3 regions of the Bacillus luti genome follow, and region 1 is predicted to be linked to each of the others. Evidence: predicted binding sites of a transcription regulator. Region 1 holds the regulator's gene; each other region holds the start of a gene.
The links. The regulator LexA, encoded in region 1, represses DNA repair genes until DNA is damaged. The targets are predictions, from matches to a motif close to CGAACATATGTTCG.
Positions count from the first base shown of each region.

Region 2: EUC40_RS14875 (YolD-like family protein) is a predicted target of LexA. The motif match lies at 5,617-5,630, and genes of this name have one in related genera.
Region 3: addB (helicase-exonuclease AddAB subunit AddB) is a predicted target of LexA. The motif match lies at 6,872-6,885, and genes of this name have one in related genera.

Region 1 covers NZ_CP040336.1:1,675,441-1,685,949, forward strand. Annotated here, with positions in the region: gene EUC40_RS08635 (asparagine synthase-related protein) at 1-623, shown strand, start outside; gene EUC40_RS08640 (paeninodin family lasso peptide) at 638-793, shown strand; gene EUC40_RS08645 (phosphoenolpyruvate carboxykinase (ATP)) at 935-1,855, shown strand; gene EUC40_RS08650 (lasso peptide biosynthesis PqqD family chaperone) at 1,859-2,161, shown strand; gene EUC40_RS08655 (lasso peptide biosynthesis B2 protein) at 2,196-2,648, shown strand; gene EUC40_RS08660 (nucleotidyltransferase domain-containing protein) at 2,670-3,857, shown strand; gene EUC40_RS08665 (ABC transporter ATP-binding protein) at 3,871-5,670, shown strand; gene EUC40_RS08670 (PadR family transcriptional regulator) at 5,898-6,221, shown strand; gene EUC40_RS08675 (DUF1700 domain-containing protein) at 6,214-6,756, shown strand; gene EUC40_RS08680 (DUF4097 family beta strand repeat-containing protein) at 6,760-7,560, shown strand; gene lexA (transcriptional repressor LexA) at 7,665-8,285, opposite strand; gene EUC40_RS08690 (YneB family resolvase-like protein) at 8,426-9,082, shown strand; gene EUC40_RS08695 (DUF896 domain-containing protein) at 9,128-9,367, shown strand; gene EUC40_RS08700 (bifunctional metallophosphatase/5'-nucleotidase) at 9,409-10,509, opposite strand, start outside.
Region 2 covers NZ_CP040336.1:2,914,055-2,924,563, forward strand. Annotated here, with positions in the region: gene EUC40_RS14840 (transglycosylase domain-containing protein) at 1-1,087, opposite strand, end outside; gene EUC40_RS14845 (KTSC domain-containing protein) at 1,552-1,761, shown strand; gene EUC40_RS14850 (YqaE/Pmp3 family membrane protein) at 1,832-2,044, opposite strand; partial or broken gene EUC40_RS14855 (DUF6944 family repetitive protein) at 2,240-2,913, opposite strand; gene EUC40_RS14860 (SDR family oxidoreductase) at 3,132-3,854, opposite strand; gene EUC40_RS14865 (hypothetical protein) at 4,171-4,506, opposite strand; gene gerPF (spore germination protein GerPF) at 4,718-4,933, shown strand; gene EUC40_RS14875 (YolD-like family protein) at 5,132-5,479, opposite strand; gene EUC40_RS14880 (hypothetical protein) at 5,823-6,230, opposite strand; gene EUC40_RS14885 (hypothetical protein) at 6,470-6,688, opposite strand; gene EUC40_RS14890 (peptidylprolyl isomerase PrsA) at 7,032-7,883, opposite strand; partial or broken gene EUC40_RS14895 (glycoside hydrolase family 25 protein) at 8,256-8,822, opposite strand; gene EUC40_RS14900 (hypothetical protein) at 9,087-9,281, shown strand; gene EUC40_RS14905 (hypothetical protein) at 9,732-10,343, opposite strand; gene EUC40_RS14910 (C1q-like domain-containing protein) at 10,440-10,509, opposite strand, start outside.
Region 3 covers NZ_CP040336.1:3,970,229-3,980,737, reverse strand. Annotated here, with positions in the region: gene EUC40_RS20215 (phosphotransferase) at 74-865, opposite strand; gene cspA (RNA chaperone/antiterminator CspA) at 1,221-1,424, shown strand; gene EUC40_RS20205 (hypothetical protein) at 1,532-1,807, shown strand; gene EUC40_RS20200 (glycosyltransferase family A protein) at 2,168-2,737, shown strand; gene EUC40_RS20195 (FkbM family methyltransferase) at 2,888-3,661, shown strand; gene EUC40_RS20190 (competence protein ComK) at 3,881-4,462, shown strand; gene EUC40_RS20185 (DUF4306 domain-containing protein) at 4,679-5,275, shown strand; gene EUC40_RS20180 (TVP38/TMEM64 family protein) at 5,581-6,174, shown strand; gene lepB (signal peptidase I) at 6,231-6,794, shown strand; gene addB (helicase-exonuclease AddAB subunit AddB) at 6,911-10,426, shown strand; gene addA (helicase-exonuclease AddAB subunit AddA) at 10,423-10,509, shown strand, end outside.

The DNA of each region.
Region 1 (10,509 bases):
TTGATAGAATTTTTCCGTCAAGTACACCCTATATATTCCCTAGAATTATTAATGGAGATTTTGCTAAAAGAATTGGAGTGTTTGAGAAGTTAAAGCAACATGGCATAGGTGAAAGTGGCTGGTTTGCTGCAACAAATATATATAAGCAGAGAAAAAGTCATTTTGAAGAGGTTTTTCATTGGAACGCAAGCAATACTATAGCTACGAAGCTATCATTAAAATATTCGCTTTGGAAACGAGATCCAACGAATGATATAAGAGTGATTCGCTATTGTTTATCTGTGCCAGAAGAACAATATGTACAAGGGGGATTAGATCGCGCACTTATTAGGAATGCTACAAGTAATCTTTTGCCTGATAAAATACGATTAAATCAAAAAATCCAAGGGGTTCAAGGGGCAGATTGGGTGCATAGAATGCTTCCAAATTGGTCCGCGTTTATAGAAGAGATAGAGAAACTCTCTAGAGACGAAAGAGCGTTGAATTTTTTAGACGGTGAGGTAATAAAGAAGGCACTTTTAAAAGCTCACGGAGATGTTCGTGCGGAGCATGCGATCGATTTTGATTACAAAATTTTAATGCGAAGTTTAATTGTTTACCGGTTTATTCAAAAATTTATTTGAAGGGAGGTGATAATGTGAAAAAGGAATGGGAGATTCCTAAGTTAGAAATGCTTGATGTTAAGATGACAATGGCTTCTACAGTCTTTGGACCGTATACCGATGAAGCATATGTGCCAGGTAAGCCAGAAGATCCTAATAATCCTGGTACTTGGAATCGCTTTACGAGTTAAAAGAAGGCGCTATTGAATTTGTTTGTTATTTTCATAATAAGGTAATTATCAAAAAAAGAGATTGATTGTTATAAAAAGCCTGTATACAAAAGGAGTATATAGGCTTTTTATATAACTTTCTATAAATGGGAGAGAAATCTAATGTTAGAAACTAAAAAAGGGGCTATTTATAAAGCTTTTGGTTTCAATATTTTTAGTGAGATTCCTATGCCAGAATTATCTCAAATAAATGAGCAAGAAAGTTTAATAGATATTGAAATTAGAATGGATAAGAATTTTCATTTTGAATTATTGGATGTACCGTATAAACACGTGGTTCAAGGAACGAAGGTTATGTTTTATATTCCGAATGTTGCACTTTTTTCTGTTCAAGATGGAGAAAAGATAACTATTTCACCTGAAAAAGAGATTGAAGAGGGTTTAATTAGACTATTTGTACTTGGGACATGTATGGGAATAGTATTGATGCAGAGAAAAATACTTCCACTGCATGGGAGCGCAATAACGATTGATGGGAAAGCATATGGTTTTATTGGGGAATCAGGGAGAGGAAAATCCACGTTGGCAGCGGGTTTCCTGAATTTGGGGTATAAACTTTTAAGTGATGATGTGATAGCGATATCGCTTGCAGAAAATTGTATCCCATACGTTATTCCGTCATATCCACAGCAAAAATTATGGCAGAAGAGCTTAGAACATTTTGGAATGCATGCTAATGAATATAAAACGCTAGTTGGAAGGGAAAATAAATATAGTATTCCAGTTGATGCATATTATTTTTCAAATCCAGTCCCACTGGCAGGATTATTTGAGTTAGTAATTGCAGAAAGTGGGGAAATTGAAATTCGAGAAATTAAAAAACTTGAACAACTACATACGTTACTTTGTCAAACTTATAGAAACTTTTTAATTCCACGATTAGAATTAATGGAATGGCATTTTGATATTTCAGCGAAAATCATACAGCATATTGATATGTATCAATTACACCGTCCAGAAATAGAATTTACGGTGTCACGTTTAACGTCTATTATCTTAAAAACTATAGATGAAAAGGAGTAAATAATGATGAAAAAATATATGATTTCTTTGGAACAAAGTATTGTACAGAAAATAGGGAATATAGTGAGCGACATGGATGGTGAGAAGGTTATGTTAAATATCTCCAATGGAAAATACTATAATTTAGGTAAGGTAGGTGGAATCATATGGGAAAGAATAGAGAAGCCAATAAAAGTTAGGAAACTAATAGATGAACTAATATTAGAATATGAAGTGGAATATTCTGAATGTAAGGAACAAGTTCTTCTTTTTCTAGAACAATTATTAGAGGAAAGTTTAATTGAGTTTACTAAAGTGGAATGTTAGGAATGTATCTGAAATAAGGGATAGGAGTTCTTAAATGTGTATGAGAAGAAAAATAAAAACTTTATTTCTATTAAACCCGAGAACTTTATTTTTATTTGGAGAAGTTTATATTTATCTAGGGTTAGCTCGGATATCTAATTTTATTCCTTTTTCTAAGGTTGCTCCTAAATTGGGAATCCATATGGAAGAAACGGTTTTCATTTCTGATTCGAAGAATACGATAATATTAAAAGACGTTTCTGAAGCGATACGTATCGTAAGCCGTCATACGTTTTGGGAGAGTAAGTGTTTAGTAAAAGCGATTGCTGCAATGAAGATGTTAGAAAGAAGAAATATTGAGAGTACATTATACTTAGGTACAGCTAGAGAAGAGAACGGCATGTTGAGTGCGCATGCATGGTTGAGGAGTGGCTCTGCTTATATTACTGGTGCGGAAGAAATGAAAAGGTTTACTATTGTGAGTAAATTTGCTAAAACGATGGATTAAAAAATATTGAAGGAGAGTCTCATGAGAAATAGTTATGAACTTGACTTAAATAATATTAATAAGGAACTTCAACTACAATTAGAAATAATAAGAAGAAAAAATATTTTCGAATTAAAGGAAATGGGAAAGGATTTGTTTGAGGATATTGATTGGGATACCTTTCTTACATTAGCAATCCATCATCGTGTTTATGCATATATATATCCGAAATTGAAATTACTTAGTAGTGAAGACGTTCCTTCTCACGTTACTCAAACCTTACAAAAATATTATAAAATGAATACATTTCAAATGTTGTATTTAAGTGGTGAGATAGAAAGAATAGGTAAATTGTTTCATGAAAATAATATTCGTCTTCTATTTTTAAAAGGTCCAGTACTTGCTGTAGATCTTTATAAAGACATATCTTTCCGTACTTCGAGCGATATAGATCTTATCGTTTCTTTAAGTGATCTTCAAAAAGTAGAACAAATATTGATAAATGATGGATATATAAAGGACGATTATTTTAGTACAGTTTTAAATGATTGGAAATGGAGACACCATCATATGTCATATTTTCACCCTAAAAAGAGAATAAAACTGGAAGTTCATTGGCGATTAAATCCCGGTCCATCACAGGAACCAACTTTTGATGAATTATGGGAACGTAGAAGAAGTAGCTCACTTACACAATTTCCTGTTTATGGTTTAGGAAGAGAGGATTTGTTTTTATCCCTTATTTCTCACGGTGCACGTCACGGGTGGTCTAGATTACGATGGTTAATAGATATTCAGCAAATTTTAGAACAACCCTTCGATTGGAGGCATCTTACTAGATTGTTGAAGCGGTATCAATTACTACATATAGGGGGGCAAGCAGTTATCTTAACATCAAATTTACTAAAGACTACTCAAGTGAAAGATATGAAATTTTTATTGGAGAACGGTCGTTCAATAAAGTTGGCGCAAGAGGCTCTGTTTTATATAGAGAACATGGTGGAGTTACATGCTGATATGGTCCCGGAGGATGTAGCGAAATATCATAAAAAACATTTATTTTCCTTAATGACCTATCGACAAAGGGTTCTTTTTATTACTAGTTTTTTATATCCTTATCCAGAAGATGTGGCGTTATTACCATTACCCAAAAAATTATATTTTTTGTATTTTCCCTTACGCCCTATTTTATGGGCGTGGAGAAAAAAGAGCAATCGTTTACTGCAATAGGGGGAGTATGATAATGGAGTATTTGTTAAGGTTTTTAAAAAAGTTAAATGGATATTCTGGGAAAAAAATATATATAAATCTTTTTGGAATGGTTTTCGTGAGTCTGTTAGAGGGGATTGGAATCCTCTTGCTAATACCGATGGTTACAATGAGTGGCTTTGTTAATGTGCAAGTTAATGGTGTATTCCAATCATCGATGTTTGAGTTTTTATATCATATTCCTGAAGTGTTAAGTTTAGCGATTATTTTAATTATATATATTTTATTAGTGGCAGTGCAGGCAATATTACAGCAAAAAATAATGCTTAAAAATATGAAAATTTTAATGGGGTTTATAAATAATATAAGGCTAGAGACATATGCGTCTTTATTAAAAGCTAATTGGACTTTTTTTGTAAAAAAGAGAAAAACGGATTTGATTTCTACTTTAACGGAAGAACTAGGAAGAGTTACAAATGGAACGAATATATTTTTTCAGATAATAACTTCGCTTGTTTTTACATTTATACAAATAGGAATTGCAATATGGTTAAACGTGAAAATAACTATTTTTGTGTTATTTGCGGGAATCGTATTAGCATATTTTTCAAGGGGATTTATAAAAAAGTCAAGGGAATTAGGGAATAAAACATCTGAGATAGCAAGGGGATATATTAGAGGGATAACCGATCATTTTAACGGTGTGAAAGATATTAAGAGTAATATGTTAGAAGATGCTAGGTATATATGGTTAGATGATTGGTGTGAGAAAATAGAGAAAGAACAGCTTGAATTCATAAGGTTGAAAAATCATTCTCAGCTTTTTTATAAGATTACATCGTCTGTATTAATTGCAATACTTATTTTTATAGCTATTAAATTATTTAAATCCGAACCAACCCAATTGCTATTAATCATTCTCATTTTTTCCAGACTATGGCCACGCTTTACGGCAATTCAATCGAATTTAGAACAACTGGCTGCAAGTATTCCCGCTTTTAAGTCATTATGGGAATTACAAGAGGAATGTAAGGAAGCAATTGAAATGCAGGATATACATCAGCAAAAACATATAACGCCGATTTGTATAGAGCAAGGTATTGAGTGTAAGGATGTTTACTTTCGTTATAATAAGCAAGAATCTTTATACGCACTTCAAAATATTAATGTGCAAATTCCAATAAATAGTATGACGGCTATTGTGGGGCATTCTGGTGCTGGGAAGAGTACATTAATTGATGTTTTAATGGGCTTGATCCAGCCAGAAAAAGGTCAAGTGTTAATAGATGGTACTCCTCTTACAACTGATAATTTATTGTCCTTAAGGCGGGCTATTAGCTATGTACCACAAGATCCGTTCTTATTTAATGCAAGCATTAGAGAAAATTTATTAATGATTGAACCGAATGCAAGTGAAGAACAAATTTGGGATGCATTAGAGTTTGCAGCTGCTGCTGAATTTGTACGAACGCTTCCAAATGGGCTTGACACACTGATTGGAGATCGGGGGGTAAGACTTTCGGGCGGTGAACGCCAACGGCTTGTACTAGCACGGGCAATTTTAAGACAGCCATCCATTTTAGTATTAGATGAAGCTACGAGTGCATTAGATACTGAAAATGAAGTAAAGATCCAATCAGCCATAGAACGATTGAAAGGAACAATGACTATTGTTGTTATTGCACATCGTTTATCTACTATACGCAATGCCGATCAAGTTATTGTCTTAGGAAAAGGTGAAATTGTCCAAAAAGGTGAATTTAATCAATTGGCTAAAGAGAGAAAAGGTGTATTTCGAAATTTATTAGGGTCACAAATGGAAGTTGGTTCATAGAGGAGAAAGAGTGGGGGAGTTTTGTATTCATATAGTTCAAATCGAATAAAAGCCCAAATAATGCTCAGCTATATTATGACCGTATTCGGGCTTTTATTTGTGCGGTTTCTACATTTAGGGAATAAACATAAATGAGTACCTTGCAATAAACAGTACCAAGTGGTATATTATGGATAAATAAGCTACTGTTTATTGAACAGTACTGTGGCGAGAAAGGAGGACTGCAATTGAACGTTCAATTTAAAAAAGGTGTGTTAGAACTATGTGTTTTGGCACTTGTGAAACGTAAAGATAGTTATGGCTATGAACTTGTTCAGCAAATCTCAAATAAATTTTTAATATCGGAAGGGTCTGTGTATCCATTATTGCGTCGTTTAACGAAAGAGGGATATTTTCAAACGTATTTAAAAGAGTCTACCGAGGGACCGCCTCGTAAATATTATCAGTTAACGGAGCAAGGGGAGATGCAACTTAAGTTATTGGTAACAGAGTGGCGAGATTTTGCGAGAGGTGTACAAGAAATTATTGAAGGGGTGAATTGGGATGAATAAAGAACAGTTTCTCAGGGAATTATCGAATCAGCTTAGAAAACTACCAGAAGAAGAACGGCAGGATATTTTGTTTGATTATGAAGAGCATTTTCAATTTGGAATAGAAGAAGGGAAAACTGAATCGGAAATAATAAAAGGGTTAGGTTCTCCGAAAACAATTGCAAAAGATTTACTTGCAATGTATCGATTTGATGAGATGAAAAAAGATCCTTCAACTTCAAATGTGACAAGAGCTGTTATGGCAGCGATTGGACTTAGTTTGTTTAATTTTATTATTGTTTTAGGACCATTAATTGCAATTGTTGCTTTTATATTTTCCTTTTGGGTCGGTGGTATTGCGAGTGTAGTGACGCCATTTTTCGTTATTATAAAAGTATTTATGAGCACTTTTATATGGTTGGATCTTTTCGTTAGTATAACATTTGTTGGAGTAGGTTTGTTGTTATGTATTATCGCTTATTATAGTACGAAGTGGTTTAAGAGATTATGCGTACGATACGTAATGTGGAACTTCAAAATGATAAAAGGGGAGTAGATGATGAAAAAAATATTGTTCGTAGCTATCGCTTGTATCGTTGTTGGAGTAATAGGGATTTCGCAAACGTATAAAAAAGCAGTAGCAAATGTAGAGAAAGGAAATAAGGAAGAGGTTATTAAAAACGAAGCGTTAAAAAACGTAGAAGTTGATTTAGATGCTGGAGATATTGTTATCCAAAAATCTCCGGATTCCTCTTTTTATGTGAAGCAAACAGGGGATTTGCGGAAACAGGAGATTCGTATTGCTGAAGAGGGTGACGCATTAAAAATTATAGGGGGAAGGGAAAAGGGCGATTCGTTTGATTTTTCATTTTACAACTTCGGATTTCAAACACCTACATTGACTCTATTTGTACCTGAACGTTTTTATGAAGAAATAAAAGTAAAATCATCCGCTGGACAAATAGAAATCAGTGATGTGAAAAGTGACCGTGTAAGTGTCGAGACATTTGCTGGAGAAGTAGATTTGAAACATGTCACAGCTAAGAGTGTGGAAGGATCCACGAAAGCTGGTGAGCTGAGTTTTAAAAAGGTAATAGGGAAAGTAACGGCGAAAACGGCTAGTGGGGAAGTGTATATTATGGATCATGATCCTAAATATGATGTAGAGGCAAGTTCAACTGCTGGAGATGTAGAGATTACTTTATTGGAAAAACCACAAGATGCAATTATAAGTGGGCAAAGCGCTGCCGGAGATGTAACAATTTTTAATGAAGAAAATCAAAACGTAACGATTGGTAATGGCAGTAAAAAGATTAATGGTAAAACCGCTGCTGGAGATGTGACTATAGAAGTGCGTTAATGCAGGATAGATAATATGTGCGTTTTGGAATTAGATTCTATCAAAATATAAAAAGAAGATAGTCACCTATATAAATAAGGTGATTATCTTCTTTTTATTATTTTTTAATGTAAATCACGATATACACCAATTACTTTTCCGATAACTGATACTTGTTTTAAAATGATAGGCTCTAATGAAGAGTTTTCCGGCTGTAGACGGAAGTGGTCTTTTTCTTTATAAAAGCGTTTAACCGTTGCTTCGTTGTCTTCTGTTAAAGCTACTACAATTTCACCGTTGTATGCAGACTGTTGTTGGCGAACAACAACTAAATCACCATCAAATATACCAGCGTCAATCATACTATCTCCAGAAATACGTAACATGAACACTTGATCTGCTCCAGCAACAATGCTAGCTGGAAGTGGGAAGTGATCTTCTACACTCTCAACTGCCGTAATTGGTAATCCAGCAGTAACTTTTCCGATGATAGGAACTTGAATAACAGATTGTGTTTCTGCATCCATTCGATCGTCACCTAAAATTTCAATTGCTCGTGGTTTTGTTGGATCGCGTCGAATATATCCTTTTTCTTCTAGTCGTGATAAATGTCCGTGCACTGTAGAACTAGAAGCGAGGCCGACTGCTTGACCGATTTCACGTACGGAAGGTGGATATCCTTTTTCTTGTACTTTTAGCTTAATAAAGTCGAGAATGTCTTGCTGGCGTTTCGTTAACTTTTCCATGTTTTCTAACACCTCGTTTTCTTTCATTTTTCTTATTAATTAGTATAACATGTGAAAAAACATTCTACAAACATAAGTTCGAACAAAAGGCGAATTTATGTTACACTGAAGGGAAATAATAGTGAGGAAGAGGGTTCATAATGAATGCAATTATTTATGCACGTGTGAGTACAACAAAAGAAGCACAGGAAACATCATTATTACGTCAAAAAGATGAATTATTGCATTTAGCTGAGCGCTATCAAATGAATGTTATAAAAGTAATTGAAGAGCAGGCTAGTGGTTATACAATTGAACGTGACGGTATATTAGAAGTGTTGGATACAATTCGAGACGAACAAATTGATGTGCTACTTATACAAGATGAAACGCGCCTCGGTAGGGGGAATGCGAAAATTGCATTAATGCACTGTTTACATAAAGAGGGAATCAAAGTGTATACACATACTCATAATGGTGAATTACAGCTTTCGGATTCTGATTCGATGGTGTTAGATATAATTGGGATTGTTGAAGAGTATCAAAGAAAGATTCATAACTTGAAAATTAAACGTGGCATGCAACGCGCAGTAGAAAAGGGCTATCGTCCAGAAAATAATTTAAAAAATCGTAATTTAAGCGTAGGCCGAGAGAAAAAAGAGGTGCCAATTGAAGAAATTGTACGCTTACGCAAAAGTGAACTTACTTTCGAAGAAATTGCGGCAACGCTTCGTGGATTTGGTCATAATGTTTCAAAAGCGACTGTACATCGTAGATATGTAGAGTATACAAAGCAATTGCTTGATAAAGAAGAGTAACTATTGTATGATAATAATCAGTTTTGATTAGAAGGGGGATTCGAGATGATTAATCACGAACTCGTTGAACGCATTAACTTCTTAGCGAAAAAAGCAAAAGCTGAAGGTTTAACTGAAGAAGAACAACGTGAGCGTCAATCGCTACGTGAACAATATTTAAAAGGATTTCGTCAAAATATGTTAAACGAACTTAAAGGGATTAAAGTTGTTAACGAAGAAGGTACAGATGTTACACCGACGAAATTAAAAGCTTTAAAAAAGCAAGATAATGCAAAATTAAACTAAAAGATGGGCGTAGCTGCCCATCTTTTTTATTGTTAATTTCGTTATTTAATAACTTTCCAGTTATTATTTTGCGTTGCTTCTATCCTTTTATGTTTCAATATATAGTTAGCGATAAGTTCAGACATATCTGTTGGTATGTCTTTTATTACTGGCTTATTTTGAAACATAAAAAAGTTCCCTCCGCCACTTGCGCGATAATTATTCATAACGACGTCATATTCTTCCGTCATATTTAGAGGAGCGCCTTTATACTGTAAAGATTCTACTCTCTCGCCAATTGGTTTGGAAATGTTTAATACGTACGAAATTCCTTCCCACATATCGTAATTATAGTGTTGCGGCTTTGGTTCTATGTAGGTAGGATTTACGATGATGGTTCCATCTACATTTAATGTGAAATAAGAAGCAGAGAGTTCAAGGGCATCTTTTATATCCGCTCCAGTTATTCTAATTACTTTTAATGTATTTGGATAAATATAATTAGAAACGATGTCACGCATTGTTACATATTTCGGGAAACCTGGAGATGTATTATGGAATAAGCTTGTACAAGAAATGGAAACGTTAGCTATATCCATTTGTATTTTATTTATAAATTCAATAAATGGATGATCTTGCAAACGAGTTTGCATAACATCTGAAATTTGCATGTCCCCATGAATGATTCCGATAGGTTGATCAAGCCATTTTTGTGTATTCTCTTCATAATCAGATGCTAAGGAAAGAACATCTGGATCTGCCTCAATTCCTTGCACCGTCAACAACTCTGAATAACTTTCTTTTTTAATCCACTTCTGTTCCATTCTTTCGAAGGTTACGGTTATTTTTCCAACTGATTGCCCATTACATCCAGTCTGTAAAATTGTTACACCGTTAGCCATTGTGCGAGAAATTTCTCGGTGTTGGTGTCCTGTTAATAAAATATCTATACCTTCAATTTCATGACATATTGCATATCCTTGGTTCTCGCCTGTTAACACTTCAGTTGGTACTCCGGTCTGTAAATCACGTTCAAATCCTCCGTGATAGGCTACGACTAGTAAATCTGGTTTTTCGTGTTCGTGGATGTAAGCAACCCATTTTTTTGTAGTTTCCAGTGCATCTTCAAAATGTAAGTCTTGAATATGAAGGGGTTGTTCCCA
Region 2 (10,509 bases), 1.2 Mb from region 1:
CTTCTCCTGTTTTCGTATCCATAAATGTGAAAGCACCTTGGAATTTATCATTTGGATAATTAATAATATTTGTATTCAAAATATTATCAGCCAATTGCTGTGCTTTCGGGTCTAATGTTGTATAAATTTCTAAACCATCAGAACCTATATTTACATCTGGTATTTCCTTTTCTACTTCTTTCACTACTGCATCCATAAATGCTGTATGTGGCATGGCTTGTAGTTCAGTTGCTGGCTTGAGCCCATCTGTCACTGGAACTTTTGATGCTTTTTCCATCTCTTCTTTTGTAATAAAACCATGTCGATTCATTAAACCTAGAACAACATTTCTTCTTTCTGTTGCCCTCTGAACATTTTCTGGTTTCGTTGGATCATAATTATTTGGTGCTTTCGGTAAACCTGCAAGCATCGCAACCTCTGGTAATGTTAACTCTTTTAACTCTTTATCATAGTAGTTTTGTGCTGCCGTTGCGATTCCATATGAACGATTTCCCAGGTTGATTTTATTTAAGTACATCTCTAATATTTCATGTTTTGAATACTGCTGTTCTAGCTTATACGCTAAGTACACTTCTTGCGCCTTACGCTTTGGTGTTTTATCCATAGATAAGAAGTAGTTCTTAATAACCTGCTGCGTTATCGTACTTCCACCTTGAGAACCATAATCTCCTTTAAGACTAACTAACACCGCACGTGCAGTACCTTTATAGTCCACACCACTATGCTCATAAAAACGCGCATCTTCTGTCGCTAAAAAGGCATTTTCTACTAATTTAGGAATTTGATCGTACGTAACATTCGTCCTTTTTTCTTTCCCATATTCATATACCAAATCGCCATTTTTATCATAAATTTTTGAGGATAACGGATTAACAAGTTTTGCTTTCTCAAGTTTTGGTGCGTCCTTAATCATTACAAAAAAGGTAGCAACCCCCGCCACTAAACCAATTATACCAAGCAATAAACAACTAATTAAAAACTTACGAAAAAATGATGTTTTACCTTTTGGTTTTTGATTTTTAGAAGCTGGCTGTTTTTTCTTTTTAACTTGTCGTCGCTCCTCACGAGAACGATAATTTTCTGACATGTTACTTTCTCCTGCCTTTCAATTCTCCCGTTGATTTACTTAAAAATATTGAGGTCACTTTCTAAAAAATTTTATTAAGAAAGTATATCGACCTGGAGCATTCAATATTTTCCCAATTCACAGATTATAAATTTTAGAATACTTCTTATACAAGCTATTTTCACTTCTATTTTTCCTAATAATGCTGCCCCTTAAAGCATAGAATGTAAAAAGTGAATTTTTAATACCTCGTATAAATAATAAACCTTTTTTTCAAATGGTCAATATTTTCTTATTTATAAATCAAAGGTGAAATAAAAATAGCACAACGATATGTACTTCGTGTGAACTTCCTTATAATTACGTATAACGAACATTTAATATATTGCATATAAGTATAATACCTCTTTAATTATTTGAATTTCAACAACATAATCCCAATATTTACAAGAAATCAACAAAAATGAAAAGTAAGGAGTTGCGTAATGATGAAGTTATCTCCCATTATCTCAAAAAATATAGTTGCTGTTGGCTATAATCCTTTGTCTATGATTTTAAGAATTCAACTTAAGAATGGTATGTATGATTTCTTTAACGTACCAGAAAATATTTACACTGGTTTATTAAATGCACACTCTAAAAGTTATTATCATAATACTTATATTAAAAATTCTTACCGCTACACGAAAATTTAAACTTAAACACCATATAAAAAAGAAAGGGGGACAATTCCTCCTTTCTTTTTAAAAAATTTTCACGATCTAGTTACCTTCTATTTCTCCTATTAATTTCATCATATGCTTGAATTTGTTTCTTCAAACGTCGATCAGCTTTTTTTTCATGTACAACAAAAATTGCATGTATAACTCCTGGTACCCAAAATATTAATGTTAATATAAAATTTATTATTGCTTGAAATGGCTTTCCGCAAAATAATACCGCTACAGGTGGAAGAAAAATTGCTAATAAATACATCATCGCTTGAAAACTCCTTGTTTTATTTTTTTATTTCTCCTCTTTCCATGCGCTAATCTACCCGTTTATTTGGGTGTCTCATACATTTCAAGTGAACAATAAAAACTCCTTTACTGTTATATATTCTATTCATATGAAAGAAAAACCTACTATATCAATTTTGTCCCGTACGTAAAACTGAAATTTTACATACTTTCTTTAAATGGATATTTTAACACCTTGATTGTTTTCTACCCTCTCTTCTCCCTCTATTATTGTTAATCCAATTGCAGAAATAACAGTTCCTATTGCTTGTATCCAAATACCAATGAGTGCTATTATCCTCTCATTCTCCTTATCCATGATACTGTCTTCATTTTCAACTTCATCCTTTGATACATTAATAATGCCTTGATATGCTTGAAGCCCAGCCCCTAAACTTTGCATAGAATTTCCTAGAATAATGATTCTTTGTATAGCTTTTCTCTCCATCAATGCTGCTTCTACTCCTAAAAAAGCACCAATTGACTGTAAACTGTTCCCGACAATTATAAGATAATCATTCTCTTTCAGTTGTTCCTTTATATTAAAATACGTTCCTATTACATTCGATATATTTCCTAATGCTAATAACTCAATCCCCATTTTATCAAGTATTTTACTTCTATTCTCCAAATATATATTTTGATTTTCTTTTTCCCCATCATCTTTACTACAATTACTTTCCACAATTTGCATATATACCCAAGGGCTTGTAATGAGCTTCCTACAATAACAAGATCCGATTCAACCTTTTCTTCTCCATGAAATCCTCTTGTTGTTCCGATAGCCGCTGTAAGATTTCCACCTACTTGAAACCATGCCCCTGTCACTTTTAAACTGCGCAGATTCATTTTTATCACCCGTACAAAAATTTTCTACTGCTTTCGAAATAAACAAACATCGCCCTTAATCTCTTATTTTATTTTGCACATGTAATTTTGTGCATTCTATAGAGTGTTAATCATACAAAAAAAGCACCTTTACGGTACTTTTTTATCAACACATTTCTCAATGAAGATATATGCAGTTAAAAACATTTATATCAGTCAATATACACTTACTTTTGATGCTATTCTGGGCACGTCAACGAATCCCCATTATTCTCTACTGTTATATTTAATATATATTGAATTGCTTTATGTGACCACATTTCAGGTGTAGGTGATTCCTTTACATATTGTGGTGCACATGAATACAGCATCGGGGTCTTAATGCTTCCTCCTGGATCTAAAGCGACAACAGCCATTCCACGAGGCAATTCCAGTGCCATAGATTTCGTAATACCTTCAATTGCAAACTTTGAAGCACAGTACGGTGCAAGCTCAGCCTCACCTTCTCTCCCCCAACTAGAACTCATATTAATAATAATTCCTTCTTTCCTAGCTACCATCGCTGGGACAAATGCTCTTATTACATTTACTACACCATTAACGTTTATATTCATTACATTATCAAATTCACTAGCTGTAACTTTCCAAATTGGTGAATTTTGATTAACAATTGATGCATTATTTATTAACAAATCAGGGGTTCTATACTTATGAAGTACATAGCTTGCCCAACTACTAACTTGCTGAGAATCTGAAACATCAATGATTTGAAAATCATGTGTATTACCGTAATGTTTTTTTAGTTCTTCAATTTTATCTTTTGAACGTCCACATCCACATATATTCCATCCCAATTCATGAAATCTTTCAACCATTGCGCGTCCTAATCCTTGCGTCACTCCTGTAATTAGTACAAGTTTCCTAATTTCATTTTGCTTCAATTCCCTCGCCTCCCTTTCCATATTTTACTCTCTTCACTTTTATTCAGCCATTTACTAAAGTATCAACTCACTTCATACTTTAGTAGCATTTTTGATATTGAAAAAAAAGAATAACCATAGCGGTTACTCCTGTTTATATATCCATAAATTTAATATTACTTTTAATTCCTCAACATTTCTCACACTGAAAAATGTGAGCTACACCTAATATATCAGTTTAAAAACCTCACTATCTTGCATCTAAATAAAAATATATTTATGTTTACAGTGCGATTCCTCCAAAAAATTTTCACCACAAAACAGTCCACTTTCATGCAAGAATCTTCATCTAACCTATTTACATACTTTTATGTAAATACTCAATTTCATTTTGCAACTTTTTGAATTGTTCAAAATGCATAGTAATAGATTGATTACTACTATAATCAACATTTTGCTTCACTAATAAAACACCAGTATCATGAAAAATCACTTCGAGGTCTTTCCTAATAGATACTTTCGTAATATGTGCTGTTTTAATTGCCGATAAAATTGCTATTTCATTAAACTTTAATTTTATTTCATTTGGACAAAATGCTTCTTCAACCAATATAACTTCATTGCTATAAATAAGTGCAACAAGAGGACTTGATTTTGCATCTGTTAAATCCACTTTTTTTATAACATTATTCATAACATTTTGCCTCCTTTTGTTTTCATATATATTAATTATACAAATTTAATCTTTGAATTACTTAAACTTACATTAATTTTAACACACTTTTATAAAAGGATTAAACGATAATTCAAATGTTTTACTATTCCACAATTTTTGTTAAATGAACCATTTGGACTATAGCTCCATATATTAGTGTTAACAATTAAATGTAAAGCAGGTGAAAATTATGCCATCAGTTGTAGGGAATTTAGTTGTACAAAATAGTAACGGTTCATTTAACTTAGGTGATTTCTACAACGTTTCTCCGAAAGAAAATACGAAAGCTTATAATGGATCTGGCGCATCGAATGTTGGTTTTGTCGTTAATACTTTTAGCGGTGTTAGTGCGACTAATACGTTTGATTCTGACCTTGCAGATCAAAACCAAGTAGGTACCGCCTAACGCTATATTTTCATCATTCTGTTTAGGATTTTTAAATTTGTCTATACTATAATCAGGCTGTTATACAGCTATTATTGATTTTTGGAGTACCCTATCTTTTCTCCCTTTCCCTGGGGCTCAGCAGCTAGTATGAAGCTAGCTGCTTCTTCGTATGATTTTTTCCTTTTTTCCTTATTCATCAATCAAAAAACCTACATGTTACATTTCAACTTCTTGTACGTTAATAATATCCGTACCATTAAATACATACGTTTTGTAAAAAGCGTCTGTACACATTACAATTTGCTTTACTGGATTTATATGTACGACTGTCATATAGCTTGTTAGTATGTAACCATCTTCAAAATATGTAACCAACATCTCTTTCTCAGACAAGAAGGAAGTTAACAATTCATCAGAAATTTTTTCTTTTGCTTCGTTTGTTAAAATCGGCTTTTGTACTTTTAATTTCTCACCAACAATTTTGCGCACACTTAACAATTGTTCCGACATGACTGTAAATGGAACCCACACTTTTTTTTCTTTCTGCACCTTTACCTCATTCATTTCTTTATCTCCTTGCTCATTTATCTATTCTATTTCAAACATTCTGTTCCTCAATCATTTTTTCGTAATTACTAAGATTGTATGTATTTCTAAATCATAAAACGCCCCACACAAAGAACGTTTGTTCTAATTATACACGAACATACATTCTTTTGAGAAGAGGCATGCTTATATTTTTTAATTTAACGTAATTTTTATTATGGAATCATACTTATAACCTTTGTTTCTTTTTCCTTTTTCAAACAAAATTTTTTCACTCCCAAAATTAAGTACATGTAATAACGACAAAAGCGACTTCACTCAGTGTGAAATCGCTTTTTCTAATACTTGATGTTATCAACATTTATTTTTCTATCCTAACTAGTGTTCTTTCTGGAATACAAATTTCATCTATATTAAAATGATTTATTTTCAATTTCAAATCTCCTACTCGTTCCTGATCTTCATCACCAACCCAACAACTAAATAATTCAAAATAGTCCCCCTCATTCAAATATCCTTCCATAATCGAACATAAAGTTAAAAGCTTTTCTTTAGCTTCTTTCTTCTCCTTTAAAGTTTGCCACTCAACTAGTTCAATTCCCCAACCAGATGAAACTTCATACGTATAATTTGTTTGGAACTGAAATTCTTGCACAACTTCAAGTGCACTATCATCTGAAAAACATAGTCCAAAAACAATTAGAGTATTAGAATCTGGATCTGTTAGCGGGATTTTAACGTTACAGCCTACATAACTTGCTAAACTCATTTTTTGCCCTCCAATATTCCATTAAAAACTATTTTCTTATATATTTATCTACCTAAATATAAAATCCCTGCCTATACTACAAAGTTTTGATCTTTTGTATTAACCATCCTTACAAAAACACATATATAATAATGAACGAACTCACAAAACTTAAGAAACTTATAATGAAAAAAATCCATTCCTTATAAGTTTTTATGAAAAGAGAGCAATAGCAACACTCTCTTTTCATACATACTCGATTAAATATGTTTAGGTTGTATTATTATATGTAACTCTCTCTCTGTTTCTGCTTTTTTCGGATGACGAAAATACTCCAGTTTATATTTTATAACTCCATACTCAACCATCCCGATTTTAATCCCTTTCGTTTCTTTTAATATCACCATTAAATCACTTATATTTTCATCATACGATTCAAAAACTTTCCCTCCGCCTTCTCTTTGAAAAATGACTTTCATAATATCTCTCCTAGCTTAATTTTTTTAATAACTAATTCAATTACAAATAAGCATTCTTTTTCACAGAATGCTCAGCTTGTCATTTCTTATAACGGCAATATTTTTTCAATACAATTATATGTATTATTCTTCAAATAATGTTATCCACTTTAATAAAATTAATTAACTAAAACATTATAATACCAACAATCTATAAAACAATTATTTTCTCCCCTTTAATTATATCCATAATTTTACATTGTAATTCTTAATATTAAAATGTAATATTGTATTGTCTTACTATCTATTTATAACTCACACACTAATTAGAAAAGGGAACTCTATATGAGTTCCCTTTTCTAATTTATTTCTTTTCTAGAAATTCAAATGTCTCTTTAAATTCTTTATCATTTACCTTAATATCAGCAGCTTTCAATAAATCAGTGACTACTTGTTGTTTCCATTTACCTGTCGTATCTTGTAGTCTTTGTTCTTCTAAATCTTTACGAATCTTATCCTTTACTTCATTAAACGGCTTCAACTCTTTTTTATCAGTCGCTTTAATAATATGGTAACCGTAAGTAGTTTTAATTGGCTCACTTACTTGTCCTGCATCTAATTTATACGCAGCTTCTTCAAATTCTTTCACTGTTTGTCCAGGAGCGAACCCAGGTATTTCCCCGCCCTGTTCTTTTGAACCAGTATCTTCTGAATATTGCTTCGCTAAAGCAGCAAAATCTTCACCATTATTTACTTTCTCTTTTACTTCTTTAGCAGTCTTTTCATCTTTTACTAGTATGTGACTTACCTTCATTTCTGGTTTATAGTTCTCTTTTACATCTTTTTCTGTAACAGTCTCTTTAATCGCTTTCTCAAATGCAATTTCTGGCTTCATTTTCTCTTTTAATTCATCCTCATTTTTCAATCCTAATTGCTCTAAAGTCGATTTAAAGTTGTCACCCATTTTATCTTTCGCTTCTTCTACTTTCTTTTGTGCTTCTTCATCTGAAACTTTATATTTATCTAGCAATGCTTTACTTAACATCATTTGATATAAAGTACTTTCACCATATTTTTCATGCAGTTCTTTACTTAACTCTTTCTCTGAAATGTTTCCTACTTTTGATGTTACTACGTTGTCAGAGGAACCACATGCAGATAATGCCAGCACTACGCATGAAATAATCGTTCCCAAAAATAGCTGTTTCTTTTTCAATTCAAATACCTCACTTTTATCAATATGTAAAAGTAACTATACACTGCTATTGTGAAAACAGTGTGTTTTCTACATGTAATTCATTTCATTTGAATCGACTATGTTCTTTTACCTTCTAATGTTAATAGTCTTCCTATTTTAATAGTAAGAAGACTATTTACGTATTCATTAAAATACATTTCATTACTGACTAATACAATGTGTTTGCCCGATATCCACCATATTTTTTACTCTTTCCCATACGGAAAGATTTTGATCCAGCTATATTCCCCTTAACATTCATACATTCAAGCTCGTCCTATTAATTTGCTCCGTACCTAACAGAATATTACTTGACTACTGCGTGTCCACTATGCTTATTTGATTTACTTAATTCGAACCTATAAACCAAGAAAGTGACTTATTTCCTATTAATTGATTCACATCACATTTTCCAATGCCAGAAACAGTTCCAGAATCCGTATATTGCCAAATATCACATGGGTATGCTGGCTTATTTCCTCCATAACGAGGAATCCAAACGAAATCAGCCTCAATATTTCGTGCTCCAAATGATACATACGTATGATGCCCTACATATAACCCCACTTTTTCCGCACCTAAACGACGTAATTCATCTATAAATGCTTGAGTTCCCCCTTGCATATCTACCATCGTTTGAACTTCTACATCCGCCACCCAAAACTTAGCAGCTTTATCACCACGATCCCAAAAATCTTGTGCTTCTTTCTTTGCATCAGCAATAGATATAAAACGACAAAATGCATAATTACCAAATGGAATACTGCGCTTTTTCATTTCATCCACATAGCTTCGATACATAAAGTCCACTGTGTTCGAGCCATCTTGAACTCTAGCAATAACTAAATCTAATTGAGGTGTTGCAATATCCCAATTAATAGTTCCGTTCCATTTTGAAATATCTACAATAAAACCCATACAATTCAACTCCTTTTTATTATCATATTCACTGCTTTCTTTTATTGTAAGTCTCATATGCCTAATGCTAGCAATCTATTATATAAATAAGGAGAATCATTATTTTCCAAAAAAAAAAACCATTTTTTTATTGATTCCATAATAAAAATGTCTTTTCACATTATTACAATCAACTTCACTAAAATTACATATTATATTAATACACCTATTCACATGAATCAAAAAGTGAATCGTAAGTCACACTCAATATTAGGAGCTGATTTCATGGAAAAAAAACCTATCGTATTCAAAGTTCCACCAAATTCAAAACTAAAAGTTACATTTTTCGGTCCTTGTAATGAAGTAATTACAAATGTTTCTATAATTAATCAACTTCGCATCCCTAAATGCCAAACTATCACTCAATACCCAGACTATAAGAAATATGAAACCGAAGTACAATCCCTATCCCGTTGTTAATCCACATAATTCGCAGTTTTACAGCTTAGTTACTTCGATAATTTTGAAAAACTACTTCATTAATTGGCTTAAATTACTCATTTCATGATATTTCATTGATAATTTATTGATTCCTTACACGTTTTCATTAAATGCACATATATTATCGTATGGAGATTATCCACTCATAAAACCTATCTTTCTTTAGAGCGTACTTTTTATGTATGCTCTTTTTTGTTTAACCATCATCCATATCCTTCTGTATATATAAACTTGTTAACCGTTTTATTAATTAGAAGTGCATCTCGCTTTTATTCAACTTTGTATTTTCATAATCCTAAAGGCACGGAATTATGCTCAAATAACAATATATTTCATTAATTCACTTATATATATTAGAAAAACAATAAAAATCCCTCACCATTTGATGAGGGTCTTAAAACATTCTTACAAAATATCTAATCTTCAGCTTCATTTAGTTGGAGAAGGAAATCTCGCAGCCTCAAAGTGAACCGTATTGAAACCATTAACATTTTGTACGATTACACCAGCAATGCTACTCTCTGCAAAAACTTCAACGAAATCCCCTGCTTCTAATTGAAGAATAGAAGTTACTGAGACATCATTATTAAAAAATACCCCTGTCCCAAAAAAGTCATTGTCTATCGCTATTGCTGGATTTCCATTCACACGAATTTCAACTCTAGCTCTGTAATTCACAGCAATATCATTTGGAGAAAATGTTATATTCCCCAATACACTATAGACCCCTCTAGTTTTCGGAATAAAAGTAGACGCTGCTGGATTATATTCATTTGCTAAATCAAATTGCTCATTTTGAAATAATACTTTAACAGAAGTATTTGCCGAAACAGGTTGATTCATTGTATTAACAGCTCTAAATGCAGACGCCCTTATAAGCTCGTCCTTCTTATCATCGCAGCACTTTACTTTTACATACTTCCTATCACATTGACTACTTTTCCTAAAACAGTCATGACTTTGCTTTTTGTAATCTTTACAATACTTACAATAATAATAAGACGTAGTAACTCCCCCTTTAAACTTATTATCATATAATATGTAAAATAGATTAGAATTGTTTGGACAAACTATTACTATTTTTAATAAAAGGTAAAACCCATGATGAGGCTTTACCTTTTATCTTCTGTATACTCATTATTTAATTGGAGAAGGAAATCTTGCAGCTTCAAAATGTGCCCCATCTTCTAAAGGACTTAAAACTCCA
Region 3 (10,509 bases), 2.3 Mb from region 1:
CCCCTTGTTATTTTATGAACGATTTGAGAGTAAATGAAATGATACTAATGATCGGGCAAAAAAGATACAATGATCAAATCCACTCTTTCTCATGCTCACGAATAAACTTCATATCTTTTTCATAATGCTCTAAATGTCCTTCATCTATCATTCTTTGGAAATTCACGTCGCCTTCTTGTGCTTTTCGTTTCATATATGTACATAATCCTTCTAACCGTAGTAACACCATTCCTACATAATCTTCATCCATGCTTTTACCGTAGGATTGAACAAACAATTTCACTCTTTCTTTTATGCGGCTGGCATGTTGCGATGAGTCATAATGAACGGCGTCTCCGGACTCTGTATAATATACTCTACTTAAAGGCACGCAAGTATAAAGCGTATAAGCGATGTCCCAAAGTCTTGGTCCAGGGGCAGCAACATCAAAATCAATAATACCCACTGGTTTCTCGTCATTAAAAATAATATTATATATGGCAAAATCATTGTGGCATAAAACTTCAATGTTATTTGGCGTATGATCCATCGGTTTCCACTCATCCGATAACGGAAAGTCACTTACCGCATCATGGTAAAGACGAAGCATCTTTGCTATTTCTTTTAAAGTATCATTAGATCGCATATATTCTTTTAAAGGATAATTCCCAGCTTCTCCTTCAATAAAGGATAAAATCTCTCTATCTTTTTCATCTATCCCTAAAAACTTCGGTGCATAATGAAAACCTTTGTTTTCTAAATGATGTAATAACGTATGGGTTTTTGCGCTGCCTTGCTTTAATTCGCGCCGAACAGTATTTTCAGAACGATATACGTTAGAGACGTTTCCCCCTGTTAGCTTTTCTTCTTTCTCATAGTTTGGCATATAATCCCCTCCATTTAACTATTGTGAAATTATATTTTAACACCTTAGAATAAGAAGTGTAATCGCATTCAAATAATGTGTTTGTTCCTGTTCAAATAAGATATTTATAATTATATACGCGACTTAATTTGTCAGTTATTTTCAAAAAAGATTGTACATTTTATTTTAAGTGTGCTATGATGATGTCAGTTGAATAGTTAAATTAAGCAATCCATATGTTATCAAGTGCTGGAAACGAACGAGAAAAAGTATGTGAGAACTAGTTTATGTTTCGTATTTGATAATGTGTGGATTCTTTTTTTAGACAGGAAGACTAAAAAATTAAAAATTTGTATTTTCTTAGGAGGAAATAATCATGGCAGTAACAGGACAAGTAAAATGGTTTAACAACGAAAAAGGCTTCGGTTTCATCGAAGTTCCAGGCGAAAACGACGTATTCGTACACTTCTCTGCAATCGAAACTGAAGGTTTCAAATCTCTAGAAGAAGGTCAAAAAGTTAGCTTCGAAATCGAAGAAGGTAACCGTGGACCTCAAGCTAAAAACGTAATCAAACTATAATTTATAGTTGATGATGGAAAAAAGGATGGCTCATGCCATCCTTTTTTTGTTGTTGAAATATATGAGCACATTGATTATATTGGGGGGGGAGAAGGTGGGGGATATATATGGTAGAGAAGTATACAAGTGAAGTAATACTAGATGTTCGTATAGGTAACGAAGAGGACTTAAAACATACGATTGAAGAGATAAAGGCGTACGCGAAAACGTATGAACATGATAAAGTGACGTTAATTGATTTGAAGAAATCTCATTCGCACATTTCATCTGAAAATCGATATATAATATTATTACAAATAGAAAGGAATACAGAGAATCTTGGAAGAAAGTATAAATATGAAGAAGAAAAAATAGTAGGTTTTTTTGAGGATGAAGAAGAGTAAATATAAAGGTAGTAGAGATGTAAAAGGCGTTCCATGAAGGAAGGTCTTTTAATATATTTTCACGTGCTATACATGTAGATTTCTGAAACGTTTTGTAAAGAACGATCCGGCAAAAAGAAAGTGAATATAATACTATTTGATTTGTCCATGTATCTGTTCACTTTTGAATATTTATGAGTTTTATACTACCCTCATTACTGTTGCATCTGTCTATGTAATATGCGAACCGTTCATAAAAATCATGAACAAAACAGAGAATCTTACATATTGTAAAGATAGGTTGAAAATGCATACTACATCATTTTGTATCCTAATATGTAACTAAGTAAGGGTATGTAATTTTGAAAAAGAGGTGAGGAGTTGACGAATATTGTACTTTCGATTCTAATTCCTTCTGTTCCAGAACGGATGACTCATTTAAAGCAAATGCTTGATACATTATATGAACAAGCTAAAGATAAACCTGTAGAAATACTTGTATTGCTCGAAAATAAAAAGAGAACGACTGGAGAAAAGCGTAATATTCTTATTGAACAAGCGCAAGGTGAATACGTTGCTTTTGTAGATGATGATGATCGAGTAGAGCCGAATTATATTGATACGCTATGTACTACTATTGCTTCAAATGCTACAGCTGATTGTATCGTATTCGATGTTTCAGTAAATTTCAATAATCTTTTCACTAAAGTTACTAAATTTGGAAAAGAACTCGAGCATACAGAAGATGAAAATTTTTATTATAGAAAACCGAATCATATCATGTGCTATGCAAAACGAATTGCCGTACAACACAAATTTTTAAATGTAAGTTATGGAGAAGATGATGAATGGGGTGCTAGAGTATCACAAGATATTGTGAATCAAGTGAAAATTCCAGCTACGTTATATCATTATGATTATGTGCCAAAGCCAGCAAGTTGGTATACGTGAATTCAATCTATATAAGCCCTCTTTAAAAATATATCATGTGAAAATGTATTTGAATGCAAGGTATAGCAACGTATGAAATATTTATAAAATAATGATATGGAAAATATAAGTAGGGTTTATATAGGTGAGAATGATTAAAGGAGTGATAGGATGTTTGTAGAGCCAATTCAAGTTACAAAGAATGATGTACACTTTAATGTGATTTCTAATCCGCAGACAGTATGGATTTGGAATCATATGAACCGAGGGGAATGGGAAGAAGAAACATTTAAGATTTTTGATAGATTTTTAAGTCCCACACACTCATATTTAGATATAGGAGCTTGGATCGGTCCAACTGTATTATACGGAGCACATAGAGCTAAACGTGTGTATGGAATTGAGCCTGATCCTATCGCTTTTCAGGAGCTTCTAGCAAATTGTGCATTAAATCATTCTATTGCTTCAAAGATTACCCCTATTAATGCGGCTATAGCTGAAGAATCTGGAGATATTAACTTATACATGAGACATACATTTGGAGATTCTACTTCTAGTCTGGTTCCAACTATTTCAGATCACTCTTGCAAAGTGCGAGCTCTTACAATATACGATTTAATAAATAATAATAACATCCAAGATATAAACTTTATTAAAATGGATATTGAGGGCGGGGAGTATACTCTTATTCCGCAATTGCAGGAATTTTTAACATCGCATAAACCAACTTTATATTTGTCACTACACCCAAAATTCTTACATGAACATCTTCATTTTGTATCAATTGAAGATAAAACCTCTCCTGCGATTCAAACTGAAAAATTGCTTGATAGTCTACAGAGTTACAAAAATATATATGATATTTCTGGTAATCGTGTCAATCGTGATCATATTCACACCATTACGAATACCGGAGAATTTGTATTTACGGATGAAAATTGGTAAGTATAAATGATACATTCATTTCCTTATGTAGAATCCTCTTTTTATATGAATTAATTATTTATTATTACTATATTCCCATTAATAAATTTATAATGTGTTTAATAAATGATAAACCTTTGTAAATAATCGTAGATTGTAAGGTTTTTCCCTTTTTTTAGTGCTAACATTATACATGCAGCTGCTAGTATAAATAGAAAATAAAAAGGGAGATAGTAAAGTATGGAAAATAAAGTAGAACGCTATGTCGAAAATTATGTTGTAAATAAAAATACGATGGCCTTACTTCCTGTTATCCTTAGTGAAAAGAAAATTGTTACGCGAGTTGTCGAAATAGAAGATTCTTTTTTCGTATTTCAAAAGCCTCTAGATATTATAGAAAGAAGTTGCCGCAAGCATGGTTCTAGTTTCTTAGGCAGAAAAGAAGGAACGAAAGAGTTAACTCATATTACACATAAAGCACCGATTGCGATTAGTCCGACGGATCAACTTTATTTTTTCCCTACCTATTCTTATTCTAGAAAAGAGTGCGCGTGGTTATCTCATTTTTATATTGAAAGTAATAAAGAATTAAAAGATGGAAATCTTATTATTAGATTTATAAATGGCTTTGCTGTGAAGCTAGAAATATCAAAAACTAGTTTTGAAAATCAACAAAATCGTACAGCGAAATTGCGTACAGAGTATGAAGATCGTCGGAAGAAACAAGGGAGTCCTTGTTTTAAAGAGGTTGATCAAAGAGATGGATTAACGTTAAGACCAGCTTATGAGAAAGTGTATGTTGTTAGAGAAGAGGATATATGAGAGGAAAAGGATGGGGAGACTCATCCTTTTTGATTTCATTATATATACCGTCTACGCTGTAAGATTCATAAATAAAACGAGAGAAATGTACAAATTTTTTGTTCTCAGAGGGCTAAAGAGAATATTGAATTACAATATAATGGTAATTATCCTGTATATTTAATATAGTGTGAACATACATCATATTTTTTCCATGCTGTATAAAAAGGAGATGGTATGTTGAAAAGGACCATGTTATTTTGGGTGCAATATATTCTTGCTTTGCCTATATTTTTTATTACATTTATGTTTACAAGTTTCACTGGTAGTCAGTTGATGATAGATGCTGATAAACGACATTTTGTTTTCACACCTCAAAATGCAACTGATTATAGTCAAATTAGTGAAATTGATAAATTGCTATTTGCTTTTTCAATTCAACCGTTTGTCACTATAGTATGTTTTCTGTCAATCGTGTATGTACTAACACTTATTGTCTTTCAAATTATTGAATGTAAGAAGCAAAGAAAGATATTACATAGCCTGCAATATATGATTCTTATACCAATGTTTCTTTACTTGTGGTTAGGAACAATAAATTTTTCCGCAGTTAATTTAACGTGGATAGATAATTGGAAAGATTACCTCATCTTCACTCCTGCAACTATAACGAATGAAGAAGATATATATATGATTGATAAGTTTCTATACAAATTTCGAATGTTACCTATTCCGAGTACAGTATTAATACTATCTTTCTTATATATGTTAATACTCATCGTAATTGACAGTATACGCTTGCTAAAAAAAATGCTTGTAAGAACTAGCAAATAGATGATTGTTTGAAGGGAAAATAATGATCCGTCGCTACTTATATGGAAAAGACTAATTATTACTTTCTGTATTCTCTTTTTTCTCATCAAACGTAACCATTAAGTTATAATCGGACACGTTATTTAAATTAACTTCACATCCTGTCGAATATTGATAGATTATCATAGCATAATAATGAAGGAATTCTAATGAAAGGTATGGAAAGTTTAATAAATACATCTCCATATGTCGTATCTACCATTTCCTCTTTCATTTCCGCAGTGATACAGTAGAGGTAGTAATAGAGTAAAGGGGTAAAGTGTAGAATGGATTTTCAGTCGATCAAAGAGTATTTTTCACCAGAAAATATGGATCATATTGTGGAAAGTTATAAAGCGTTCGGACCACTTCTTGGTATTGGTTTACCGATGATAGAAGCGCTAATTCCAGCATTACCACTTATTGTGTTTGTACTAGCGAATGCTGTTGCATTTGGATTTTGGCTCGGTTTTCTATATTCATGGCTTGGCTCAGTAATAGGTGCCATGCTTGTCTTTTTCATTATCCGTCATTTTGGACGCAGTCGTTTCTTCTCTTTTGTAAATAAGCATGAGAGAGTGCGAAAGGCAATGGGGTGGATTGAAAGAAAAGGATTCGCACCGATTTTCGTCATATTTTGTTTTCCGTTTACACCGTCTGCGCTTATAAACGTTGTCGCTGGTTTATCTCGCATTAGCGTAAAACAGTTTGGACTTGCGCTCGCATTCGGAAAGCTTGTGATGATTTTTATTTTAACGTATATCGGTCATGATTTAATGTCATTTATTCATAATCCGGTGAAATCAGTAATTGTAGCAATTAGTATTTTTATTTTATGGTATGTCGGTAAAAAAATTGAAGTAAGGTTAGAACTACATTAAGAATAGTCTTCTTTGTAAAGGCAAGCTTCATTATTAAAGGGTAAGGGGAGAAGCGGATGAAGAAAACTTTGAAAAAAGAAGGCATAGAGTGGATACGAACAATTTTAATTGGTGTATTATTAGCTGTATTTTTTCGAACGTTTTTCTTTTCAACGTACGTTGTAGAGGGGAAGTCAATGATGCCGACATTGCAAGATGGCAATATGCTCGTTGTCAATAAGGTGAGTTATCAAGTAGGGGACTTAAACAGGTTCGATGTTGTTGTGTTTCATGCGAATAAAAAAGAGGACTATGTAAAACGAATTATCGGTTTACCTGGGGATCATATCGAATATAAGCATGATAAACTTTACATAAATGGACAATTCGTGGATGAGCCTTATTTAGAAACATTTAAGAAAGAGATAAATGGACGGCAACTAACAGGCGATTTTAAACTAGAAGAGTTAACGAAAGAAAAGTCTGTACCGCCCGGTTATATTTTTGTAATTGGTGATAATCGACTTGGCAGTTGGGATAGTAGACACTTCGGATTTGTGAAAGCTGATACAGTTGTCGGTAAAGTTGATTTACGATATTGGCCAATTAAAGAGGTACAAACGAATTTTTCAAAAGGTTGATATAATGAAGTAGAAGTATAGAAAAGACAAACAACTCCGTTTGTCTTTTTTCGTGTACTATAATACAATTATAGTAGCAAACTAACGTTCGTTATGTAAGTGAAAGGTGGGGTTACATGTCACTTCGATTTGTGATTGGTAGAGCGGGAAGTGGAAAAAGTACACTTTGTTTACACGAAGTACAGGAAGAGTTAAAGCAGCGCCCGAGTGGGAAAACAATATTATATCTTGTGCCAGAACAGATGACATTCCAAACGCAGCAGGCGTTAATTGGAAGCGAGGATGTAAGAGGTTCTATTCGGGCACAAGTTTTTAGTTTTTCACGATTAGCGTGGAAAGTGTTGCAAGAAGTTGGCGGAGCGAGCCGTCTTCATATTGATGAAGCGGGCGTACATATGTTACTTCGTAAAATTGTAGAGTCGCGTAAAGATGGACTATCAGTGTTCCAAAAAGCAGCGGAGCAAAACGGTTTCTTTGAACATCTTGGTAGTATGATTGCAGAGTTTAAACGGTATAATGTGACGCCATCTAACGTATATGAAATGTGGCAACAACTAGATGCGCATAGTAGCAGTGCAGAACAAAAGCTATTAGCGAATAAAGTATATGATTTACAACTATTATACGATGATTTTGAACGTGCTTTAATTGGAAAGTATTTAGATTCAGAAGACTATCTGCAATTACTCGTGGAAAAACTTCCGCAGTCTGAATATGTAAATGGAGCTGAAATTTATATAGATGGATTTCATTCGTTCTCCCCGCAAGAGCTAGAAATTTTAAGAAAGCTCATGATGTGCGGAGCGAGAGTCACAATTACGTTGACGATAGATGAAAAAACGTTAGCGCAGCCAGTAAGTGAACTAGATCTATTTTATGAGACGACGTTAACATATGAAAAAATAAAGCAAGTAGCACGTGAAGAGAAAATAGAAATTGAAAAAACAATTCCACTTATGGAACAGCCTCGTTTTCATTCTCCGGCATTAGCTCATTTAGAAACGCATTATGAAGCTCGTCCAAATGAAAAGTTTCATGGTGAAGCAAGCGTAACAATTAGTACAGCAGCGAATTTACGAGCTGAAGTAGAAGGAGTTGCTCGTGAAATTCGTAAACTTGTCGCGGATGAACAGTATCGTTACCGAGATATTGCAGTCCTTCTTCGTAACGGAGAAAGTTATTACGATGTAATGCGAACGTTATTTACGGATTATAATATTCCGCATTTCATCGATGAAAAACGCCCGATGTCACATCATCCATTAGTAGAATGCATTCGTTCTGCACTCGAGATTATTAGCGGGAATTGGCGCTATGACGCAGTGTTTCGCTGCGTTAAAACGGAGCTTTTATATCCGCTAGACGTAAGAAAAGAAGCGATGCGCGAAGAAATGGATGAGTTTGAGAATTACTGCCTAGCGTACGGTGTACAAGGGAAGAGATGGACTTCTGAGGATCCGTGGATGTATCGCCGCTATCGTTCACTTGACGATACAAGCGGAATGATAACTGACAGTGAACGTGAAATGGAAGAGAAAATAAACAGGCTGCGTGACGTTGTAAGAACGCCTGTTATTCGCATGCAAAAAAGGTTAAAGCGTGCGGGAACTGTTATGCAAATGTGCGAAGCCGTTTACTTATTTTTAGAAGAACTTGATGTTCCGAAGAAGTTAGAGGAATTACGTATACGTGCAGAAGAGAGCGGAGAATTCTTATTTGCGACAGACCATGAGCAAGTTTGGGAAGAAGTAATGAGCCTTCTTGATACGTTTGTAGAGATGCTTGGTGAAGAGAAAATGTCACTTTCTATGTTTACGGACGTTATGTCGACAGGTCTGGAAGCACTTCAATTCGCTAACATTCCGCCGTCATTAGACCAAGTATTAGTTGCTAATATTGATCACTCCAGGTTATCAAACGTGAAAGCAACATTCATTATCGGCGTAAATGAAGGCGTCATACCAGCAGCACCGATGGATGAAGGAATGCTTTCTGATGAGGAAAGAGAAGTTCTTGGCGCGGCAGGAATTGAATTAGCGCCAACGACGAGACAAACTTTATTAGAAGAACAGTTCGTTATGTACCAAATGGTAACGAGAGCGACTGAGAAATTATACATTTCATGTCCACTTGCAGATGAAGAAGGAAAGACGTTACTAGCGTCTAGCTTTATTAAGAAAATAAAAAGAATGTTCCCAGATGTAAAAGACTCGTTCATTACGAATGACGTAAACGACTTATCGCGTTCAGAACAAATTTCATACGTAGCAACACCAGAAGTAACGTTATCTTACGTTATGCAGCAATTGCAAACGTGGAAGCGATACGGATTTGAAGGGAATTTAGACTTTTGGTGGGACGTATATAACTTCTACGTAACTTCAGATGAATGGAAACAAAAAAGTAGCCGCGTGCTATCAAGTTTGTTTTACCGAAATCGTGCGCAGAAACTAAGTACAGCTGTAAGTAGAGATTTATATGGAGATACAATTAAGGGAAGTGTCTCTCGTATGGAACTATTTAACCGTTGTGCGTACGCTCATTTTGCGCAGCACGGTTTATCGCTTAGAGAGCGTGATATTTTCAAGCTTGATGCACCAGATATCGGTGAATTATTCCACGCAGCACTAAAGAAAATTGCGGACAAGTTATTACGTGAAAACCGCACTTGGGCAGATTTATCAATAAAAGAGTGTGAGCATCTTTCTGTTTTAGTAATAGAAGAAATTGCGCCGTTATTACAAAGGCAAATTTTATTAAGTTCAAATCGTCATTTCTATTTAAAACAAAAACTACAACAAATCATTTTCCGTACATCAATCATTCTTCGTGAACATGCGAAATCGAGCGGATTCGTACCAGTTGATTTAGAAGTGCCGTTCGGTATGGGCGGTACAGGATCGCTTCCGCCAATGGAATTTGCATTACCAAATGGTGTGAAGATGGAAGTAGTTGGCCGTATTGACCGTGTCGATAAGGCGGAAGATGAGAGCGGGACGTTCCTTCGTATTATTGATTATAAATCAAGTGCAAAAGCATTAGATTTAACGGAAGTGTATTACGGATTAGCACTTCAAATGTTAACGTATTTAGATGTTGTTACTTCAAACGCACAGACGTGGATGAAAAAAGGCCATGCAGCATCGCCAGCTGGTGTACTGTATTTCCATATCCATAACCCAATCGTTGAGATGAAAGGTGACGCAACGGAAGCAGAAATTGAAAAAGAAATTTTAAAGAAGTTTAAAATGAAAGGACTCGTACTAGGAGATGCTGACGTTGTCCGTTTAATGGATAACAAACTTTCAACAGGAAGCTCAGATATTATTTCTGCTGGTCTGAAAAAAGACGGTAGCTTTAGTGCGCGTTCTAGCATTGCAAGTGAGCAAGAGTTTAACGTATTGCAAAAATACGTACATCATACGTTTGAAAATATCGGAAAAGACATTACAGAAGGTGTTATCGATATTGCTCCTTATAAAATGGGGAATAAAGCGGCATGTACGTTCTGTAACTTCAAATCTGTTTGTCAGTTTGATGAGTCACTTGAAGATAATCAATTCCGTGCGTTAAAAGATATGAAAGATAGTGAAGCGATGGAGAAAATAAGAGAGGAGGTTGGCGGAGAATGATAGAAAATTGGCCTAAAAAACCAGAAGGTAGTCAATGGACAGATGATCAGTGGAAAGCCGTTGTAGCGAACGGGCGTGATATT